2 linked regions of the Panacibacter microcysteis genome follow. The protein of the gene in region 1 interacts with the protein of each later gene in a pairwise test. Links are inferred from orthologs where the notes say so. Each region holds a gene or a part of one and is shown on either strand. Other genes may lie near its edges. The genes, in order: uvrB and uvrA.

Region 1 (3,222 bases):
TTAACTTCCGGTTGGCCGAATTTTGCATTGTCACTTGCCAGGCGAAAGTGGCAGGCCATTGCCAGCTCGCAGCCGCCACCCAATGCAAAACCATTTACGCATGCTATAATTGGCTTAGGTGCGTTTTCTATCTTAAAAAAAACATCCTGGCCCTTTTTGGCAAGTGCTTTACCTTCTTCAACAGTTAGCCCTATAAATTCGCTGATGTCTGCACCTGCCACAAAACTTTTCGGTCCTGCGCCGGTTATAATGGCTGCTTTAATCGTTTCATCTTTGCACACTTCATCAACAGCCATGCTTATTTCTTCCATTACGGTTTTGTTCAGTGCATTAAGTTTATCAGGCCTGTTAACCGTGATGGTAAGAATGCCATTTTCTTTATTGGTAAGCAATGTTTGATACATAGAAGTTATTTTTCCAAAAGTAAAAGATTCTTTTAAAGATGTGCCTGCAACAATCATTCGTTACTTGCTAACTTAGCAGTATGCCTTTCAAATTACATGCGCCATACGAGCCGAGCGGAGACCAGCCGGGCGCCATTCAACAGTTAACCGAAGGATTGATAAATGGCGAAAGATACCAGACACTACTTGGTGTTACAGGCAGTGGTAAAACATTTACCATGGCCAATGTTATTCAGAATGTACAGCGGCCTACACTTGTTCTTACACATAACAAAACCCTCGTGGCGCAATTGTACGGAGAGTTTAAACAGTTCTTTCCGGACAATGCCGTAGGATATTTTGTAAGCTACTATGATTATTACCAGCCCGAAGCTTACCTGCCCGTCAGCGATGTGTACATTGAAAAAGACCTGAGCATAAATGAAGAACTGGACAAACTTCGTTTGCAGGCCACGGCAGCTTTGCTTACCGGGCGACGGGATATAGTTGTGGTTGCCAGCGTTAGCTGTATCTACGGCATAGGTAATCCAACTGATTTTGAAAACGGTATCGTACGTATAGAACGCGGTCAGACCATTTCGAGACAAGGCTTCCTGCATTCGCTTGTAAATAGTTTATACTCGAGAACACAAATTGAATTTAAGCGTGGTACGTTCCGGGTAAAAGGCGATACAGTTGACATCAATTTGCCATACGTGGATTATGGCTACCGCATAACGTTCTTTGGCGATGAAATAGAAGAAATAGAAACCATAGATGTAACCACCAATAAACGCATCGAAAAAGTAGATAACGCAGCTATCTTTCCTGCAAACCTATACATAGCACCTAAAGACATGCTGCAAAGCATTATGCACGAGATCCAGGATGAGATGACAGCCCAGACAGAATATTTTAAAAGCGTGGGTAAACTTATTGAGGCGCAGCGCCTGAAAGAACGTGTGGAATATGATCTTGAAATGATTCGTGAACTGGGATACTGCAATGGCATTGAAAACTATTCACGCTTTTTTGATCGTCGTCATCCCGGCACAAGACCATTCTGTTTACTCGATTATTTTCCAAAAGATTTTCTTTGCATTATAGACGAAAGTCACCAGACTGTTCCACAAGTTGCTGGCATGTATGGTGGCGACAGAAGCCGTAAGCTCATTCTTGTTGATTACGGATTTCGTTTACCTTCTGCCCTCGATAACCGGCCACTCAATTTTCATGAATTTGAAAGCCTCATCGGTCAAACAGTCTTTGTAAGTGCCACACCGGGCGATTACGAACTTGAGCAAACAGGCGGCGTGGTAGTTGAACAGGTAGTGCGCCCTACAGGCCTGCTGGACCCACCTATTGAAATACGACCCAGTGTAAACCAGATTGATGACCTGCTCGATGAAATCGATAAACGTGTAACGAAAGGCGACCGTGTGCTTGTTACAACACTTACCAAACGCATGGCAGAAGAAATGGACAAATACCTGCACCGCATCAACATTAAATCTAAATACATACACAGCGATGTTGATACGCTTGAACGCGTGGAAATACTGCGGCAGTTGCGTTTGGGTGACATTGATGTGTTGGTTGGCGTTAACCTCTTACGTGAAGGGCTTGATCTGCCGGAGGTTTCCCTGGTTGCCATTCTTGATGCTGACAAAGAAGGCTTTTTACGTAATGAAAGATCACTTACACAAACTGCCGGGCGTGCTGCGCGTAACGTTGACGGACTTGTGATCTTCTATGCCGATAAGATGACGGAGAGTATGCAAAGAACAATTGACGAAACAACACGCAGACGTGAAAAACAGGTTGCATATAACATACAACACAACATTACGCCAAAGACAATCAAGAAATCGATTGAGCAAATTATGAAACAGACCTCCGTGCTTGATATCAAAGGCTTTAACGAAAAGAACCCATATGCCATTGGTGCAGATGAAGGTCTTGTGCAACACGCTGCTGAGGAGCAGGAGGTATATAAAACCATTCCTCAAATGGAAAAGGCAATCAGCCAAACAAAGAAACAGATGGAAAAAGCAGCACGTGACCTGGATTTTATTGAGGCTGCAAGATTAAGAGATGAGATGTTTCGTTTGCAAAAAGAGCTTGAAGCAATGAAGTAATTTTATGTACCCGGCAGTAGCATTTTATGGCATCGCCTGTTGCGTCGCACGCTTGTACGTTTGAAACTTTATTGAGCAATGCGAAGACTATTTATGCAGTTATAATAAGTTTCTCTGACCTGCATTTGTACCTGGTATGAAACTCAGCTTCGTCCTGTTGAAGAGCCAACAGAAAGTACAAGTGAGTGACACAACCAAAGCACAATAGTAGCAATATAGCTGACCAAATAAACATTTAAAAAAAAGATCACGCTTTTGCGTGATCTTTTTTATTGTAAACTACCCTTTTTATTGTTTGATGACCTTGATATATTCTACACCATTACTTTTTTGAATCTTTAATGTGTACAAACCTTTTGCAAGTTCACTAGCAGGAATGTTTATCTGTGTTGGGCCTGCATCCACGTTTCTGTTAACAGCTTTTAAAATATTGCCTTGCATATCAACAACAGTTATAGCTACATGCACAGGCTGTTTTTCATTAAGAGTAACGAGAAAGCTGCTTGTAAAAGGATTCGGATAAACAGTGGCCTTTACATTTTGTTTTACTGCATCTGCTGAAACAGCGGTGATGGAAGCATTAGCGCTTAAAGGCTTGTTACCGCCATGCAGATAGAATGAAGAAAGATGATCGGTATAAAACTCTATGTACTTGTATTCTGTACCATATTCTCCACTTGCCTTTTGCCTGATAAAGTTTG
Region 2 (3,807 bases), on another replicon or contig:
AGGCAGGGAATGATCATTTTTTTCATAGCAGTTAATTTCAACAAAGGAAATTGTAATTATGAAAACGTGGAAACCGCTAATCACAATCTGCCCTGCCTTTGCCTGTTAAATACATGAACGGGGTTATTTACACGTAACATGGCCGCACCCTGCCGGGTAGTATTGTTGCAGTACAAGTGAGTGACACAACAAAAGTCTCATGCTTATTCTACTGCCGGTAACATCATTTCTTTTTTATGCCAAATAAATTATGCACGAAAATGGTGATTGTTTTGCCGGCTGTATTGCTACTATTATGCCCCGGTTGTGTCACTCACTTGTACGGCAGTGCATGTGTGGGCATGGGCTGCCAGCGTTGGTTTTTACACAGGCAGAGGCATGTTGCAGGCTTTTTTGGCACAAAAATTTAGCCTTGTCTTTCTAAAACTCTTAGTTAATTTTGACGTTTAGCAAAAACTATTATGGCGAAAAAGAAAGCGGAAGTGGCTGCTACAGTAAGTACGCAGCAGGAAGAAGTGATTGAAGTAATTGGTGCACGTGAACATAACCTGAAAAACATTGACATTACCATACCCAAGCATAAGCTGGTTGTATTTACAGGTGTAAGCGGCAGCGGCAAATCGTCGCTAGCGTTCGATACCATTTTTAATGAAGGTCAGCGCCGTTATATGGAGAGTTTCAGCGCCTATGCGCGGCAGTTTATCGGTGATATGGAAAGACCCGATGTAGATAAGATCACCGGGCTTTCTCCCGTAATCTCTATTGAGCAGAAGACTACCAATAAAAATCCCCGGTCTACAGTTGGTACCGTAACCGAAGTTTATGATTTCCTTCGTTTGCTGTTTGCAAGGGTGGGGGAGGCATACAGTTACAACACGGGTAAAAAAATGGTGAAGTTTAGTGAAGAGGAAATTGTAGAGAACATTTTTCAAAAATACAAAGGCAAAAAGATCACATTACTTGCACCGCTTGTACGTGGCCGTAAGGGGCACTACCGGGAATTGTTTGAAGACATACGCAAGAAAGGTTTTGTAAAAGTGCGTGTAGATGGAGAGGTAAAAGACATAACGCCACGCATGCAGGTGGATCGATATAAAATTCACGATATAGAAGTTGTGGTAGATCGTTTGAAAGTAGAGCAGGAGTTTAGGGTGCGTATAAGCCAGAGCGTACAGCAAACCCTTAAGATGGGCAAAGACCTGATGTTCATGCTTGTGAACGACAGTGATGAACTTGCTCAATATTCCAAACAACTGATGTGCATTGATACCGGCATCAGTTACGAAGAACCTTCTCCCAATTCGTTCTCGTTTAATTCTCCTTACGGCGCATGCCCTACCTGTAAAGGACTGGGCAGTGTGTTTACGATAGACATGGAACTTGTATTGCCCGATAAAACTAAAACGGTGGAAGAAGGCGGTATTGTGCCGCTTGGCGAAGAAAGGGATGCAAGTGTTTACCAGCAGGTGAAAGTGTTTGCAAAGAAACACAAGATCAAACTAAATGTGCCTTTGAAGGATATGCCCAAAGAGCAGCTTGACCTGTTGTTGTACGGCGATAAAAGCATCAATGCGTCACTCGATGTTGATACGGATGATGAGTCTGTGCCGAATGAATATACCGGCAGTTATGAAGGCATAATACCCATGCTGAAAAGATGGTTTTCCTCATCGTACAGCACCGAAGTGTTGCGGGAGTGGGTGCAGAAATACATGACGTTAAAAAATTGCCCTACCTGCCATGGCGCACGTTTGAAAAAAGAAAGTCTTTGGTTTAAAGTGGATGAGCGGAATATCTCTGAGCTAAGTGACTTGAACCTCGATAAACTGATGGTATGGTTTATCGATATTGAAAAGCGCCTGAGTAATAAACAAAACGCCATTGCAAAAGATATACTGAAGGAAATAAGAGAGCGGCTGCAGTTCCTGCTGGATGTTGGCCTTACCTATCTCTCTGTAAACAGGCCATCCAGAACGCTTAGTGGTGGCGAGTCTCAGCGCATAAGGCTTGCAACACAGATCGGTTCCCAATTACAGGGTATTACCTATATACTGGATGAACCTTCTATTGGTCTGCACCAGCGGGATAATCACAGATTAATTACTGCCCTGCAAAACCTGCGGGATATAGGTAACAGTGTGCTTGTGGTAGAGCATGACAAAGACATTATGATGGCTTCTGATTACCTAGTGGATATTGGTCCGAAGGCTGGTAAATACGGCGGGTCAATTGTTGCAGCTGGTACACCAAAAGAAATATTGGAGTCAAATTCTGATACTGCCCAATACCTGAGTGGTAAAAAAACAATTGCCATTCCTGCAGAAAGACGAAAGGGTAATGGAAAAGTACTGGAACTAAAGGGCGCGAAAGGAAACAACCTGAAAGATGTATCAGTGAAATTTCCATTGGGTAAACTGATCGTTGTTACCGGTGTTAGTGGCAGTGGTAAATCAACACTTATCAACGAAACACTGTACCCGCTGCTTGCGAAGCATGCTTATAATTCAAGGGTGAATGTGATGGAATATAAGACGATCAAGGGCCTTGAGAACATCGATAAGGTTATCGAAATAGACCAGTCACCCATTGGCAGAACGCCAAGAAGCAATCCTGCGACCTACTGCGGTTTTTTTACAGAGATCAGAACATTGTATGCTTCCGTTCCCGAAGCAAAGATTCGCGGTTACAATGCGGGGCGGTTTTCGTTCAATGTTAAAAGCGGCCGCTGCGATGTTTGTGAAGGCGGCGGAATGCGTGTAATTGAAATGAACTTTCTGCCGGATGTGTATGTGCACTGCGAGAAATGTAATGGCAAACGCTATAACAGGGAAACACTGGAAATAAGGTACAAAGGAAAATCGATCAGCGATGTACTGAATATGACTGTTGACGAGGCCTGTGAGTTTTTTCAGCCAGTGCATTATCTCTACCGTAAAATAAAAGTATTGCAGGATGTTGGCCTGGGCTATATTACACTGGGGCAGTCTGCTGTAACGCTTAGCGGCGGCGAGGCACAGCGTGTAAAGCTTTCAACAGAACTTGCTAAAAAAGATACTGGTAAAACATTCTATATCCTGGATGAACCGACCACCGGTTTACATTTCCAGGATATTCAACACCTGCTGGATGTGATTAATAAACTTGTTGATCGTGGTAATACCGTATTAGTAATTGAGCATAATCTTGATGTAATAAAAGTTGCTGATCATGTGATTGATCTTGGTCCTGAGGGTGGCGATGGTGGCGGTAAAATATTGTTTGAAGGAACACCTGAAGAAATGATTGTAAAAGCTAAAGAAAGCCATACTGCGAAGTTCCTGAAGATTGAGATGGCATAAACTTGATAAAATGTTCAAACGCTACCAGGTTTAAAAAGTAAACCTGGTAGCGTTTAGTTTACGCTGAATGAAATACTTTGTTTCATGCGGTAAAAAACAGCTTTGTTATTCTGATAGGCAGGTTGCCAATCAGGAGCGTTTTGGATTAAAGCAATTACTTCATTATCGCCGGCCCATTCAACAGACTTTTCAAGATAAATATCCTTGTCAATTTTGCCTTCTTTGTCAATCATAAATACAACGATTGCGGTGTGTACTCCCACACCTAAAATATTCATCAGGCGTTCCGGTGTTTTTAAGTTATCTTTTAAATAGTTGGTCCAGTCATCAACACTGTTTTTAAATTTTGCTTCAACCTGTATGGTGGTAAAGGAATCCTTATTGATTACATCATTTGCTTTTCTATCTTCAAACGGCGTTTTTGTTCCATCTGCATTAATAAATATTTCCTGCTGATAGTCTTTAGTAC

What was found.
Region 2: the proteins of uvrB (region 1) and uvrA interact in binary tests that used the Escherichia coli proteins (3 or more experiments, as listed by UniProt). The link is inferred for Panacibacter microcysteis from one-to-one orthologs.

The regions. Positions count from the first base shown.
Region 1 is NZ_JADWYR010000001.1:1,950,492-1,953,713, reverse strand. What follows is about bases 112-3,002. They hold uvrB (excinuclease ABC subunit UvrB), read left to right. Parts: upstream 112-484; coding sequence 485-2,521; downstream 2,522-3,002. Other genes in these bases: I5907_RS07860 (T9SS-dependent choice-of-anchor J family protein), read right to left, coding at 2,810-3,002; I5907_RS07870 (enoyl-CoA hydratase/isomerase family protein), read right to left, coding at 112-404. In the rest of the region: more of I5907_RS07870, read right to left, coding at 1-111; more of I5907_RS07860, read right to left, coding at 3,003-3,222. UniProt on the Escherichia coli protein: The UvrABC repair system catalyzes the recognition and processing of DNA lesions. A damage recognition complex composed of 2 UvrA and 2 UvrB subunits scans DNA for abnormalities.
Region 2 is NZ_JADWYR010000002.1:715,109-718,915, forward strand. The notes cover bases 63-3,538. They hold uvrA (excinuclease ABC subunit UvrA), read left to right. Parts: upstream 63-461; coding sequence 462-3,338; downstream 3,339-3,538. Other genes in these bases: I5907_RS14920 (energy transducer TonB), read right to left, coding at 3,392-3,538. Outside these bases: I5907_RS14910 (DUF2911 domain-containing protein), read right to left, coding at 1-26; more of I5907_RS14920, read right to left, coding at 3,539-3,807. UniProt on the Escherichia coli protein: The UvrABC repair system catalyzes the recognition and processing of DNA lesions. UvrA is an ATPase and a DNA-binding protein. A damage recognition complex composed of 2 UvrA and 2 UvrB subunits scans DNA for abnormalities.